One region of the Geodermatophilus sp. SYSU D00663 genome, then DNA from elsewhere that is predicted to be linked to it. Evidence: predicted binding sites of a transcription regulator. Region 1 holds the regulator's gene; each other region holds the start of a gene.

Evidence for each region. Region 1 encodes LexA, which represses DNA repair genes until DNA is damaged. Its sites were predicted from a motif close to TCGAACANNTGTTCGA; they were not measured.
Region 2: a site for LexA is predicted at 2,293-2,308, ahead of dinB (DNA polymerase IV). Genes of this name have one in related genera too.
Region 3: a site for LexA is predicted at 2,922-2,937, ahead of ACI79Z_RS16020 (DUF6504 family protein). Genes of this name have one in related genera too.

What each region holds. Positions count from the first base shown of each region.
Region 1 covers NZ_JBJGZT010000028.1:6,070-10,800, forward strand. Annotated here, with positions in the region: gene ACI79Z_RS18905 (phosphatase PAP2 family protein) at 18-764, shown strand; gene ACI79Z_RS18910 (hypothetical protein) at 736-1,806, shown strand; gene lexA (transcriptional repressor LexA) at 1,835-2,614, opposite strand; gene ACI79Z_RS18920 (LysM peptidoglycan-binding domain-containing protein) at 2,851-3,486, shown strand; gene ACI79Z_RS18925 (hypothetical protein) at 3,604-4,191, shown strand; gene nrdR (transcriptional regulator NrdR) at 4,679-4,731, shown strand, end outside.
Region 2 covers NZ_JBJGZT010000020.1:63,701-68,431, reverse strand. Annotated here, with positions in the region: gene ACI79Z_RS16075 (cupin domain-containing protein) at 1-447, opposite strand, end outside; gene ACI79Z_RS16070 (DUF3040 domain-containing protein) at 506-934, opposite strand; gene dinB (DNA polymerase IV) at 1,071-2,243, opposite strand; gene ACI79Z_RS16060 (BatC protein) at 2,474-2,791, shown strand; gene ACI79Z_RS16055 (cupin domain-containing protein) at 2,965-4,203, shown strand; gene ACI79Z_RS16050 (sucrase ferredoxin) at 4,223-4,731, shown strand, end outside.
Region 3 covers NZ_JBJGZT010000020.1:54,202-58,932, reverse strand. Annotated here, with positions in the region: gene ACI79Z_RS16030 (DNA polymerase III subunit alpha) at 1-2,039, opposite strand, end outside; gene ACI79Z_RS16025 (SAV_6107 family HEPN domain-containing protein) at 2,036-2,515, opposite strand; gene ACI79Z_RS16020 (DUF6504 family protein) at 2,515-2,841, opposite strand; gene ACI79Z_RS16015 (YbaK/EbsC family protein) at 3,071-3,604, shown strand; gene ACI79Z_RS16010 (GNAT family N-acetyltransferase) at 3,619-4,194, shown strand; gene ACI79Z_RS16005 (phytoene desaturase family protein) at 4,197-4,731, shown strand, end outside.

The DNA.
Region 1 (4,731 bases):
CCCGGTACCGTGATCCGGTGACCAGCGGCGTGGTGCGGCGCACTCCCGGCGCGCCGGCCGGGCGCCCGGAGCGGGCCGCCCGGCCGCCCGCCGTGGTGGGTGCCGGGCGCCCGCCGTGGTGGCTGCTGGTCGTCGCGTTCGCGGTCACCGTCGGGGTGACCGTCGACCTGCTCAGCCGCGGGGTGCTCGAGCGGCTGGACCTCGAGGTCTCCGAGGTGGTCAGCGCCTGGGACCTGCGGAACTCCCCGGCCTACTGGCCGGTCTGGGCGGTCACCCAGATCGGCGGCCGCGGGACGATCCTCATCGTGCTCGCCGCCCTGGTCGGCTGGCTGTGCCTGCGGGAACGGACGCTGCTGCCGCTGGTGCGGGTGGTCACGGCGCTGGCGCTGCTCACCGTCGTCGTCTACGCGTTCAAGTTCGGCACCGGCCGCACCGCGCCCGCCTATCCCGGCTCCTTCTTCCACCGCGACGGCGCCAGCTACCCCTCCGGGCACGTGGCCAACGCCGTGCTCATGTGGGGCGTGGCGCGCTGGCAGGCGGTCGAGTACGGGCTCGGGCCGCGGGTGCAGCGCACGCTGTGGTGGCTGGCCGTCGTCGGGCCGGTGGCCACCGGGATCGCGATGGTCTCGCTGGACTTCCACTGGGTCACCGACGCCGTGGTGGGCGCGGCCGTCGGGCTGCTGCTGCTGGGCGTGGTTCACGCACTCGACGCGCTGGTGCTGTCACGCTGGGCGAGTGCCCGAGCCGGCCGCCCGTCCGCGTAGCGCCGCCCGGCGGGCACCGGCCGTCCTGCTGACCGCGGGCCTGCTCGCCCTCCCGGCGGCCCCGGCCGCCGCCGAGGAGCCGGCCGCCCCGTCGGTCCGCTGCCAGGTGACCGACCCGCGGCTGGCCGAGCTCTCCGGCCTCGTCGACGTCGGCGACCGGATGCTCGCCGTGGTCGACGGCGGAGACCAGGTGGCGGTGTACGTGCTCGACGACGCGTGCCAGGTGGTCGACGTGACCACCGCGCCCGTGGACCCCTACGACCCCGAGGACCTCGGCGTCGGTCCCGACGGCACCGTGTGGCTGGCCGACACCGGCGACAACACCACGGTCCGGACGACGGTCGCGCTCGTCGCGCAGCGCCCCGACGGCGGGACGGCGCTGTACCGGCTGACCTATCCCGACGGCCCGCACGACGCCGAGGCGCTGCTGCTGGCCCCCGACGGCACCCCGTACGTGGTGACCAAGGAGGTGCTCGGGGCCAGCCACGTCTACCGGCCCGCCGCTCCGCTGGTCGACGGCGGCACGGTCGCGCTGGCCGACGTCGGCACGGTCGCGTTCACGCTCACCGGCACGCCGGGCGGGCCCGTGGGCCGGGCCGGTCAGCTGCTGGTCACCGGCGGGGCGGTCGCCCGCGATGGCAGCCGCATCGCGCTGCGCACGTACACCGACGCCTACGTCTGGCCGCTGACCGGTGCCGACGTCCCGGGGGCGCTGGCCGGCGAGCCGGTGCGGATCGCGCTGCCCGAGGCGCCGCAGGGGGAGGCGGTGTCGTTCACCGCGGACGGCCGCGCGCTGCTGGTGGCGGGCGAGGGCGTGCCCGGGGACGTCACCGCGGTACCGGTCCCGGCGGGGTCCGCGCCGCCCGCGCCGGCAGGGTCCGACGCCGCCGACGTCTCACCGTCGGCGCTGCTCGGCGGGGACTCCACGGGCCTCTCGCCGGTGACCGCGGGCGTGGCCGCCGCCGTCGTCGCGACCGCGCTGGTGTGGATCGGCGGGCGGCTGCGCCGCCGCCGGTCCGGTGGTCCGCCCGCCGGCGCCTGAGCTCCGGCGCCGGCGGGGGACCTGCGGCTCAGACCCGCCGCAGGACCGTGACGACGCGGCCGAGGACGGTGGCCTCGTCGCCGGGGATCGGCTCGTAGGCCGGGTTGTGCGGCAGCAGCCAGACGTGCCCGTCGCGGCGCTTGTAGGTCTTCACGGTGGCCTCGCCGTCGAGCATCGCGGCGACGATCTCGCCGTTCTCGGCGGTGGGCTGCTGGCGGACGACCACCCAGTCGCCGTCGCAGATGGCCGCGTCGACCATCGAGTCACCGGCGACGCGCAGCATGAACAGCGTGCCCTCGCCGACGAGCTCGCGGGGCAGCGGGAAGACGTCCTCGACGGCCTGCTCGGCGAGCACCGGGCCACCGGCCGCGATCCGCCCGACCAGCGGCACGTAGGTCGGGGCGGCCGAGCCGTCGGCGGCCGCGGCGGGTGCCGCCGGGGCGGCCTCGCCCGGGGTCTCGCCGGGCAGCCGCACGTCGAGCGCGCGGGGCCGGTTGGGGTCGCGCCGCAGCCAGCCCTTCTTCTGCAGCACCGACAGCTGGTGGGCGACCGACGACGCCGACGACAGGCCGACCGCCTCGCCGATCTCGCGGACCGAGGGCGGGTAGCCCCGCCGCTCGATCGAGTCGCGGATGACCTCGAGGACCCGGCGCTGGCGCTGGGTCAGGCCGTCGCCGGCCTCACCGCGGTCGGGGAACGTGCGCACGGCGCCCGTGCCGTCCGCGCCGGCGCCGCGCTCCGCGGCCGGACGGCGGGTCGCCGTGCCGCCGCCCCGGGTGCCCTGGCCGGTCCCGCTCGTGCCCGCCACGTCTCCTCCTCGCCGGCCGCGTCCCCGCGGCCCGTCCGTCGCCCTCCCGGCCCGGGGCCGGTCGGCGGGCGGTGCGCCCGCACGGACCGTAGCGCGCCGGCGCCGCAGGTTCAAACGTGTGTTCGAAGGACACGCCGCGCCGCTCTCGCACTCGTCGGACCCGTGCGGTAGACATCCGGACAGACGTTCGATCGAACACGCGTTCGATGCGGTCGACCTGATCAGGAGGAGCGGTCATGGGCAGCGTGCGGCAGGCAGTGCTCGAGTTCGACGCGGCGGTCCGGGTCCCGTGGCGGCCGCCGCTCCGCGGGGAGGGCGTGACCGCGCCCGGCGGCGCGCGCCGGCCCGCGTCCCCGGGTGGCGCCGACCGGCCGGCGCAGCGCGCCGCCCTGCCGGGCTCCGGTCCCCGCGTCACCGGGCACCTGCGGCCGGTGCCCGACCGTCCCGCCACGGCTCCCGCGCGCACCGCCGGCCCGGCCGCCGAGGGGCCGCGCACCCGCCGCGACCCGGCCCGCCCGAGCGGGCGGCCGGTGCGCTCGGAGCCCGCCCGGGCCGGCGTCCGCGCGCGGTGCGCACCGGCCCCGGCGCCGGTGCGGCTGACCCGCCGCGGGCGCCGCCTGGTCACCGTGCTGGTCCTCGCCGCCGGTGTCGGCGGCGCCGCCCTCGGCCGCGAGTTCCTCGCCCCCGACGACGGCCTGCGCCTGGCCGGCGAGAGCAGTGTCGTGGTCGGGAGCGGTGACACGGTGTGGTCGATCGCCGCGGAGGTCGCCGGCGCCGGCCAGGACGTGCGCGCGGTGGTCGACGCGATCCAGGCACTCAACGACCTGGAGGGGGCGGCCGTCGTCCCCGGGCAGGTGCTGCGCCTGCCCTAGGTGCTCCGCCCGGCGTCGTCGTCACGAGAAGTGACGAGAGCGCGCCGGTGACTTCGTCAACCATCCGGGCCCGGTCGTTCACGGTCCGGAGTCATCAGGGCACCTACGGTCAGGAGCGTGTCAGCAGCCGTGAACAGCAGTGCAGCGGTGACCTTCCGCTCCCCGCAGGACGTCGAGGTCCTCGTGGACGGCGCCTGGGTGCCGGGCGCCATGCTCGGCTGGCGGCACGACGCGACCGGCGGCTGCGAGGCCCGGGTCCGGCTGCGCGACGCCGGGGTGGCCGTCGGGGAGCAGGAGGCCTGGGTGGACCTGGCCGCCGTCCGGCTGCCCGAGCGGCACCTGACGCTGGCGTCCGGCCGCGCCGACGGTGCCGCTGACGCCACGGGGACGGTCGTGATGCCGGCCGTCGGCCCGCGCGCCGTCGTCCCGGGGGCGCGCCCCGCGCGCCGGGGCGTCCGCCGGCACGGTGGCGACGTCACCGCCGAGCAGCCCGCCGTCGTCCCGTCCGCCGTGGGCCGGCACCGCGCGCCCGGCGGCTCGGGCCGGCACCGCGCGGCGACCGCCGAGATGCCGGTCGTCACCTGCCCGGCCCCGGCCGGCGGTGCGGTCGCCGACGAGCCGGACATGCTGACCCGCCCGATCCGGCTCGGTGACCTGGTGCCCCACCCCCGCGGCGGTCGTCCCGCCGTCCGCCCCACCGCCTGACCCGTCGCCGGGGGCGTGTCCCGGCGGCCCCTCCGCACACCTCCACCGGCGTCCCGGGGAGGCGCCTGCGCGCCCTCCGGGTGCCCGCCCGCGTCCCGCCGGCGGCGGCCGGATACACCCGCACGACCCCTCCCGCGCGCCGACACGCGCGGCACCCCGGCGTGTCGTGTGACGGGAGGGAGCCCTGCTCGCGCCTGGTCACCACGGGGTCACGGCCGGATCTCGGTGGAAGAGACACGCGGGTTCTCGTCTTGCAGATGTAGTGGAGCGCGGCCTACTGTCCCCCTACATCTAGTAGTTGCACCGATGGAAGTCCTCCACAGGCCGTCCTCAGGACCTCCACGGGGTGTCCACCGGATGTCCCCAGAGGGGTCCACAGACAGACGCAGGCGGGCGGGTCCGGCAGGACCGGACGAGCCCGCCGGCACGAGCCGCCCGAGCCGGGTCCCCGGCCGGGCGGGTCTTCCGCGGAGGGAGGTGAACCGCAGTGCGCTGCCCGTTCTGCCACAACCCCGACAGCCGCGTGATCGACTCGCGCGA
Region 2 (4,731 bases), on a different contig from region 1:
CCGGGCCGCCCGGACCGAGGCGCCGTGCCGGTCGATGGCCACGACCGGCTCGTCCCCCACCACCCAGGCGTCGTGCCCCGGCGGCAGCGACGTGACCTCACCGCGGCCGGACTCGATCTCGGTGCCGTCGGCCATCACGACGTGGATGCGGCCGGAGACCTGGTACTGCTGGTGCGGGGCCTGGCACAGGTCCGTGCCGGCCACCGGCCGGACGTGCTCGGACCACCGCCAGCCGGGCTGGACGGTGATGCGGCCGACCTCGGCGCCGCCGGCCAGGTGCAGCAGCTCCAGCCGCCAGTTCTCACCCTGCCGGACCTCGTCGGGGCGGTCGAAGGACAGGTGCTCCAGGGGCCGTGTCTGCGTCGTCCGGACTCCCCCTCCCGATCGGCTCGTGGGGCAGGCCCCATCGTCCTCGTCCCCCCGGGACGGGTCGGCTCCCGCGGCCACGGGAACGGCGACGGCCGCCGTCCCGGGTGGGACGGCGGCCGTCGCGGGGTCTCGCGGGCTACTGGTCGTAGCGGCGGCGGAAGCGCTCCTCGAGCCGGTTCTTCAGCGGCTGCTTGCGGGGCCTGCCGCCCCGGCCGCGGCCGCCCTGCGCGCCGCGGGCACCGGCCGGGCCGGTCTCGACGGCGCCGGTGGCCGAGCGGTAGTTGAGGACGCCGAGCGCGGCGCCGCCGAACATCACGAGGAACCCGAGGACGCCCAGCGGCACGGACGGGACGACGGCACCACCGACGAGGACGGCCAGGCCCACCACGACCAGCAGCGCACCGAGCTGCAGCTTCCGCCGCGCCCTGAGCCTGCGGTCGCCGGTGCGGACGGAGGAGGCGAACTTGGGATCGTCGTCGACGAGGGCGCGCTCGATCTGCTCCAGCAGTCGCTGCTCGTGCTCGGAGAGCGGCACCGAGACCTCCAGGTGGGCGGAGCCAGACACCGCCGGGCCCGTACCCGGTGGTGACACCGAGGATACGAGCCGTTGGCGGGGTGCGAAAGGCGAGTCCGCGGCGACCCGCCGTACCGCCGTCGTGACCACCCCTCCGGGGGGTCCCGGGCGGTCCCCCGGGCCCGTCTCAGCGCACCCGGCGGTCGCGGTCGCGGTGCAGCAGGGTGGCCGGCCGCACCGCGCCGGCGCCGAACCGGCGGGCGGCCCGGTCGGCGGCCAGCTCGGCGTCGCGGCGGCCGTGCTCGCGGGCGCCGAGCTCCAGCTGGCGGGGCGCCTGGCCGGCCGGGACCAGCCGCTCGGCCCGCACGCCGACCAGCCGGATCCGCGCCCGGTCCAGCCCGAGGGCGTCGAACAGGGCGCGCGCGGTCTCGTACACGTCCTGCCCGACGTCGGTGGGGACGCCGAGGGTGCGGCTGCGGGTGAGGGTGGTGAAGTCGGCGAAGCGGACCTTGATGCTCACCGTGCGGGTCAGCCAGCCGCCCGCGCGCAGCCGGGCCGCCGTCCGCTCGGACAGCCGCAGCAGCTCCCGGTGGACGACCGCGGGGTCGTCGACGTCGGTGGGGAAGGTCTCCTCGTGCCCGGTCGACCGCTCCGGCTCGTCGGGCACCACCCGGCGGGGGTCGCGGCCCCAGGCGAGCTCGTGCAGGTGGCCGCCGGCGGCGGGGCCCAGCGCCCGCTGCAGGGTGCGCGCCGGGACGTGCGCGAGGTCGCCGACGGTGCGCAGCCCCAGCCGCAGCAGCACCTGCTCGGTCTTCGCGCCCACGCCCCACAGGGCGCCGACCGGCAGCGGGTGCAGGAAGTCGATGACCTCGGCCGGGCGGACGACGAGCAGCCCGTCGGGCTTGGCGTGGGTGGAGGCGAGCTTGGCCACGAACTTGGTGCCGGCCACGCCGACGGAGCAGGTGATGCCCTGCTCGTCGAAGACGCGGGCGCGCAGGTAGTCCCCGATCTCGGCGGCGTCGCCCAGCCGGCGCCCGGCCCCGCCGACGTCGAGGAAGGCCTCGTCCAGGCTCAGCGGCTCCACCAGCGGGGTCACCGACCGGAACAGCGCCATGACCGCGCGGGACACCTCGGCGTACAGCGCCGTGTCCCCCGGCAGCACGGTCGCCGTCGGGCACAGGCGCAGCGCCCGCGCCGTCGGCATGGCGGCGTGCACGCCGTACGCGCGGGCCTCGTAGGTGGCCGAGGTGACCACCCCGCGGTTGCCCGCGCCGCCGACGATGACCGGCGTGCCGGCGAGCTCGGGGTGGCGGCGCACCTCGACGCTGGCGAAGAACGCGTCCATGTCGACGTGCAGCACCGTGCACCCCTCGGCACGCCCCCCCGACGACCCCACGCGACCTCCCCGTTCGAACACGTGTTCGGAGACTAGCGGCCCTCCCCAGGAGGCGGCGCGCCGTCCCCGGCGTGTCCGGGCGCGTCGGGAAGACGCTGGTCGGCGCATGTGTGACCGGCCCACGGGCGAGGTAGGTGGGACACCACCGACCGCCGTCCGGCGGACGGTCCCGACCCGGATCCCGGAGGAGCCCGATGGCGCTCGACGACGACGACATGACCAGCACGGAGGGTCCGGCCGACAGCGGAGCCGGCGAGGGCACGCCCGGCCAGCACGACGGCGGCGCCGACGGCGGTGCCGACAGCGGCGCGGGCCACGGCCCGGCCGACGGTGGCGCGGCCGGCGGCGGTGCCGACGGCGGTGCTGACGGCGGCGCGGACGGCGGTGCGGACGGTGGCGCCGACGGCGGTGCGGACGGCGGTGCCGACGGCGGTGCGGACGGCGGTGCCGACGGTGGCGCCGATGGCGGTGCCGACGGCGGTGCCGACGGTGGCGCGGACGGTTCGGCCTGAGCCAGGACCCGACCGCCGCGGGGCCGGGCGGGGCTGACGCCCGCCCGGCCCTGCGCCGGTGCACGCACCTCGACCCCGCGGTCTTCGCCGAGCAGTACTGGTCCCGCCGCCCGCTGCTCGCCCGCGCCGAGGACACCGGGGAGTCGTTCACCGACCTGCTGACGCTGACCGACGTGGACGAGCTGCTGTCGCGGCGCGGCCTGCGCACGCCGTTCCTGCGCATCGCCAAGGACGGCGCCGTCGTCGACGCCCAGCGGTTCACCACCTCCGGTGGCGCCGGCGCCGAGGTGGCCGACCAGGTCTCCTCCGACGCCGTCCTGCGGCTGTTCGCCGACGGCAGCACCGTGGTCCTGCAGGGCCTGCACCGGCTGTGGCCGCCGCTGATCGAGTTCGCCGACCAGCTCGCCGCCGACCTGGGGCACCCCACGCAGGTCAACGCGTACGTCACGCCGCCGTCCTCGCGTGGGTTCAGCCCGCACTACGACGTCCACGACGTCTTCGTGCTGCAGGTGGCCGGCGAGAAGCACTGGACCGTCCACGAGCCGGTGCTCGAGGAGCCGCTGCGCACCCAGCCGTGGACCGACCGCCGGGCCGCCGTCGCCGCGGCCGCCGGGCGCGAGCCGGTGGTCGACGCCGTGCTGCGCCCGGGCGACACCCTCTACCTGCCGCGCGGCTACCTGCACTCGGCGGTCGCGCTCGGGCAGACCAGCGCGCACCTGACCATCGGCGTGCACTCGGTGACCCGCTGGGCCGCGGCCGAGTCCGCGCTGGACCTGGTGCGGGTGCTGGCCGCCGAGGACCGGGAGCTGCGCCGCGCCCTGCCGCTGGGCCTGGACCTGTCCGACCCGGCGTCGGTCCGCGACGACGTCGCCACGGTCGTGACCGCGCTGCAGGAGTGGCTGGGCCGGGTGGACCCCGGCGAGGTCGCCGAGCGGCTGCGCTCGCGGACCTGGTCGCAGGTCCGCCCCGAGCCGGTGGCGCCGCTGGCCCAGGCCACCGCGGCGGCCGCGCTCACCCCGGACACCGTGCTGCGGCTGCGCCGCCGGCTGCGCTGCGCGCTGCGGGAGGCCCCGGCCACCGCCGAGGGCGAGCGGGTGGCGCTGCTGGCCGGCCGCCGCCGGCTGGAGTTCCCCGCCTCGACCCGCGCCGCGCTGGAGGGGCTGCTGGCCGCCGGCGAGCTCAAGGTCGCCGACCTGGCCGGCCTCGACGCCGACGACCGCCTCGTCCTCGCCCGCCGGCTGGTCACCGAGTCGATCGCGCTCGTCGCCGACGCGGCGGTGCAGGGCGCGCACGGGTTCGACGGCGTCCCGGCCATCGCCCCCGAGCCGGGCCCGCACGGACCGGGCGCCCCGGCGCCCGACGCCGGCGGGGACGATGGGGAGCGTGCCGACGCCCTCGGGACCGGGTCGTGACCCCGTCACCTGCCCCCGGGTGACCGCTCCCGTCCCCGCGCGCGCCGGCCGGCTCGACGCCACCCGCTGCTCGGTCACGGCCCTGGTCCGGGGGGACTCCCCCGTGGCCACGGCCGGGCCGGCGCAGCGCTGGCTGCTCGTCGAGCAGCCGGGCCCGTGGGGCCGCGACGCGCTGACCGGCTCCCGCATCGACCTGGCGGTGACCGCCCGGCTGGCCGCGCGCGCCCGCGCCGAGGGCGTGCGGGTGCTGCTCGTCCGCCGGCCCGGCGACCGGGCCGCGGACTCCGGGCGCCGCTGGGCCTACGCCGACGGCCGCCCGGGCCGCGAGGGCCTGTGGTGGTCCACCCGCACCGACGACGCCGACCTGGTGGAGGCGCCCTGGGACGGCTCGGTGGGCGAGCGCGCCGACCGGCCGGTGTACCTGGTGTGCACGCACGGGCAGCACGACGCCTGCTGCGCGCTGCGCGGCCGGCCGCTGGCCGCGGCGATGCCCGCGCCCGCCGACGTCTGGGAGTGCAGCCACCTCGG
Region 3 (4,731 bases), on a different contig from region 1:
ACGATGTCCTCGAACGTCTCCGGCCCGAACTTGCCGACCAGCTCCCGCTGCCCCGGCGACTCGATCTGGAACATGCCGAGCGTCCGGGTGCTGCGGATGAGCTCGAACGTCGTCGGGTCGTCGCGCGGGACGGCGTCGACGTCGACGGTCTCGCCGTCGACCCGGGCCACCTCGTCGAGGGCGTGCGCGATCGCCGACTGCATCCGGATGCCGAGCAGGTCGAGCTTGAGCAGCCCGAGCTCCTCGACGTCGTCCTTGTCGAACTGGCTCATCGGGTAACCGAGGTAGCTGCTCTCCACCGGCGTCCGGTCGAGCAGCGTGGCGTCGGACAGCAGCACGCCGCACGGGTGCAGCGCGATGTGCCGGGGCAGGCCGTCGAGCCGGGCGACCAGGTCGAACAGCAGGTCGAGGTCGCCGGTGCCGCCGCCCCGCCGCGAGCCCATCCGGCTGGCCCGCAGCTCCGGCAGGTCGCGCAGCGCGGCGTGCACCTGGTTGGCCCGGACGTGCGGGAACGCCTTGGCGACGGCGTCGATCTCGGCCGGCGGCAGGCCGAGCGCGGCGCCGACGTCGCGGATGGCGTGCCGCACCCGGTAGGTGTCCATCATCGAGATGCAGCTGACCCGGTGGGCGCCGAAGCGGTCGAGGACCGCGTCGTAGACCTCCATCCGCCGGGCGGACTCCACGTCGATGTCGATGTCGGGCAGCTGGTGGCGCAGCGGGGAGAGGAACCGCTCCATCAGCAGGCCGTAGCGGATCGGGTCGACGTCGGAGATGCCGAGCAGGTAGGTGACCAGGCTGCCCGCGCCCGACCCGCGCGCCGCGGCCCGGACCCGCAGGCCCCTGATCAGGTCGACGACGTCGGCGACGGTGAGGAAGTAGGAGGGGTAGCCGAGGGAGTCGATGACGGCGAGCTCCTCCTCGAGCCGCCGGGTCACCTTCTCCGTGCGGGCCATCCCGCGCCGGCCGAGCCCGGCCTCGCAGCGGGCGCGCAGCACCTCGGACGGGTCCGTCCCGCGCTCGCCGGGCGCGGTGACGACGTCGAGCTCGGGATAGCGCACGGTGCCGATGCCGAGGTCCTCGCGGACGTCGACGGCGCACTGCTCGGCCAGCCGGGCGGTGCGCTCGGTCAGCCGCAGCGCGGCGTCGCGGTCGGGGCCGGCGAGGTCGGCGGCGACCTCGGCCATCTCCTTGCCCGACTTGAGGTAGCCCTCGGCGGTGCGCCGGTCGACGTGCCGGGTGTCGAGGGCGACCAGCCGCCGGGAGGCGTCGAGGACGTCGGCGGTGGGCGCGTCGAGGGCGTCGACGTAGCGGACGGCGTTGGTGAGCACCGCCGGCACGCCCTCCTCCTCGGCGAAGCGCAGCAGCCGCTGGGCGCGGGAGCGGTCGCCCCGGCCGCGGTGGTGCACCACCTCCAGCACCAGCGAGCCCGGGCCGAACACCGACCGCCAGGCGTCCAGCCGCGCGGAGGCGACGTCGGCCCGCCCGGCCGCGAGCGCCCGGCCCACCGGCGAGTCCGGTCCCAGCACCGCGACCAGCCCGGGCGCGTGCTCGGCGGCCAGCGCGAGCGAGGCCACCGGCTCGCCGCGGGTGCCGCGCAGGTGCGTGGCACTGGTCAGCCGGCACAGCGAGCGCCAGCCGGCGCCGTCGCGGGCGAGGAAGGTGACCCGCGGCAGCCGCGGGTCGACGCCGGCGCCGCCCCGCACGGGGCTGCGCCGCGCCGGCGCCGGCCGCGCGGGGGCGTGCCCGGTACGGCGCAGGGAGAACTCGTCCTCGCCCAGCACGTGCGCCCGTGCCGGCGGCACGGTCGTGTCCACCGCCGGCGCGACCGCGAGGTCGACGCCGAACACCGGCCGCAGCCCGGCCGACCGGCAGGCCAGCGCGAACTTGACCGCGCCGTACAGACCGTCGCGGTCGGTCAGCGCCAGCGCCGTCATGCCGTGCTCGGCGGCGCGCGCGACCAGGTCGGCCGGGTGGTTGGCCCCGTACCGCAGGGAGTAGCCGGAGGCGACGTGCAGGTGGACGAAGGGGTCCCCGCTCACCGCCCGCGGGCGGGCCGGTGCGCGGTGCCGCCGACCACGCGCGGCCGGGGCGCCGGCTCGGGCGTGGTGGCCAGCAGCTCCTCGACCACGGCGAGGAAGGTCCCGGCGTCGCGGACCAGGTCGTCGGCCTCGCGCTCGGTGACCGCGCGGGACAGCCCGGCCTCGGCGGCGGCGCGCTTGGCCGCGCCGGCGGCGAAGAAGGTGGCCCACTCCCCCAGCTCGGGGGCGACCTGCTCGAGCAGCACCCAGGCGCTGCGCGGCCGGCGGCGGCCGCTCTCCGGCCGGGTGCGGGCGGCCAGCACCCCCGCGGCGGCCCGCAGCGCCGCCAGGTGCGCGGTGGCGTAGCGCCGGCACGCGTCGGGGGCGTGCCGGGCCTCGGCCAGGGCCCGGGTGGCCTGGTCCAGCAGCTGGCCCGCGGCCGCCGGGAGCGGCGGGGGCAGGGGCAGCTGCTCGGCCACGGCGCGCGCGGCGCCCATCAGTCGTGCACCCGCACGAGCGACCAGCGGTTGTCCGCGGCGTCCCAGCACAGGTCGTAGACACCGGCGAAGCTCATCCGCGAGCGGCCGGCCCGCAGCGCCTCCACCCGGAACACCTCGCGGGGGGCGACCAGGTCGGCCGAGGCGCCGCCGGAGGTGCCGGCGGCCCGCTGCCACCACGGCGCGGTCTCGACCCACGAGTCGAGCAGCTCGCCGACGACGTAGCGGCCCTGCCCGCGCCAGAACTGCGCCGGCCCGAGCGGACCGCGCTCGACCTGCACCTCCTCGCCGGCCCGCTCGCCGACGTCACCCAGCACCCGGCTCATGCCCGTCTCCCCACCCCGTGCCGTCCGACGGTCCGCCCACCGCCCGGGCGGGGAAGGTCCCGGGGCGGTGGCCGACCTGTTCGAACGTGTGTTCGAACACGTCGAGTAGACCCGACCGCGCCGGTCCCGTCAAGCCGGACGCGCCACCGCGTCCTCCCCGGGAGGAGCCCCTCCCGACCGCGTGCCGGACGGTACGGCGGGGGTCCGACAGCGGTGGCAGGATCAGCGCATGAGCCGACCCGCCCACCCCCGGGTGGCCGCGATCGCCGACCTGCTCGCCGGGGCCGGCGCCACCGGGCGGGTCCACGAGCTCGCCGACGGCGCGCACACCGCCGCCGCGGCCGCCGCACAGCTCGGCGTCCCGGTCGGGGCCATCGCCAACAGCCTGGTGTTCGACGTCGGCGGGCAGCCGCTGCTCGTGCTGACCAGCGGCGCGCACCGGGTCGACGTCGCGAAGGTGGCCGCCCTGCTCGGCGTGCCCCGCGTGGAGCGCGCCTCGGCCGCCTTCGTCCGCGAGCACACCGGCCAGCCGATCGGCGGGGTCGCCCCCATCGGCCACCCCGGGCCGATCGGCACGCTCGTCGACGTCGAGCTGGCCCGGTACGACCGCGTCTGGGCCGCCGCCGGCCACCCGTCGGCCGTCTTCCCCACCAGCTACGACGAGCTGCTGCGACTGACCGCCGGCACCCCCGCCGAGGTCGGGAGCGGCCCGACCGCCGACGGTCCGGCCGCCGCTCCCCACCCCGCCGCGGTGGGCCCGTGAACGAGGAGAACCCCGTGACCGGCACGACGCCCGCGACGCGGGTGACCGAACTGCCCGCAGGCTGGCTGCGCGAGCACATGCACGAGGCGCTGGCCATCTACGGCGAGGCGATGGGCTACGACGCCTCGGTGGTCGCCGGCCGCTACGGCTACGCCGTCCAGCACACCGAGCGCCCCGGCTTCCGCGCGGTCGGCGCCTTCGCCGCCACCCCGGACGGCGAGCAGCTGGTCGGCTTCGGCTACGGCTACCTCGTCGCCCCCGGCCAGTGGTGGCACGACCAGGTGCGCGCGGCGCTGGACCGGCGGACCGCCAAGCGCTGGCTGCCCGGCGCGTTCGAGGTGTGCGAGCTGCACGTGCACCCCCAGGCGCAGAGCCGCGGGCTGGGCCGGCGCCTGCTGCACGCGCTGGTGGAGGGCGTGGACGCGCCGGCCGCGCTGCTGTCCACCCCCGACGCCGACACCAAGGCGTTCCGGCTGTACCACGCCGACGGCTTCGTCGACCTCGCCCGCGGCCACCACTTCCCCGGGGACGCCCGGCCCTTCGCCATCCTCGGCGCCCGGCTGCCGCTGCGGCCGGTCCCCGGCACCTGAGCGTGCGGGAGCCGGACCGGGCCGTCGACGCCGTCGTCGTCGGCGCCGGCCACAACGGGCTGGTCGCCGCCTGCTACCTGGCGCGCGCCGGGCTGGCCGTCGAGGTGGTCGAGCGCGACGACGTCCTCGGCGGCGCGGTGTCCACCGTGGAGCGCTGGCCCGGGGTCCGGGTCGACCGCGGCTCCAGCGCGCACGTGATCGTCCGGCACAGCGGGGTCGTCGAGGAGCTCGACCTGGCCGCCCACGGCCTGCGCTACGTGGACTGCGACCCGTGGGGCTTCGCGCCCGCCCCGGCGCCCGGCGACCCCGGCCCGGACGGCCGCCCGCTGGTGTTCTCCGTCGACCTCGACGCCACCTGCGCCTCGATCGCCGCCGCCTGCGGGCCCGACGACGCCGACGCCTACCGCCGGTTCGTCGGCGTCTGGGGCCCGCGCAGCCGGGCCGTCGTCGACTCCTTCGGCCGCCGGCCCACCCCGCTGGGCCTGGCCCGCGCGTTCTGGCCGCTGGGCGCGCCGACCGGCGGCGCCCCGCGCACCC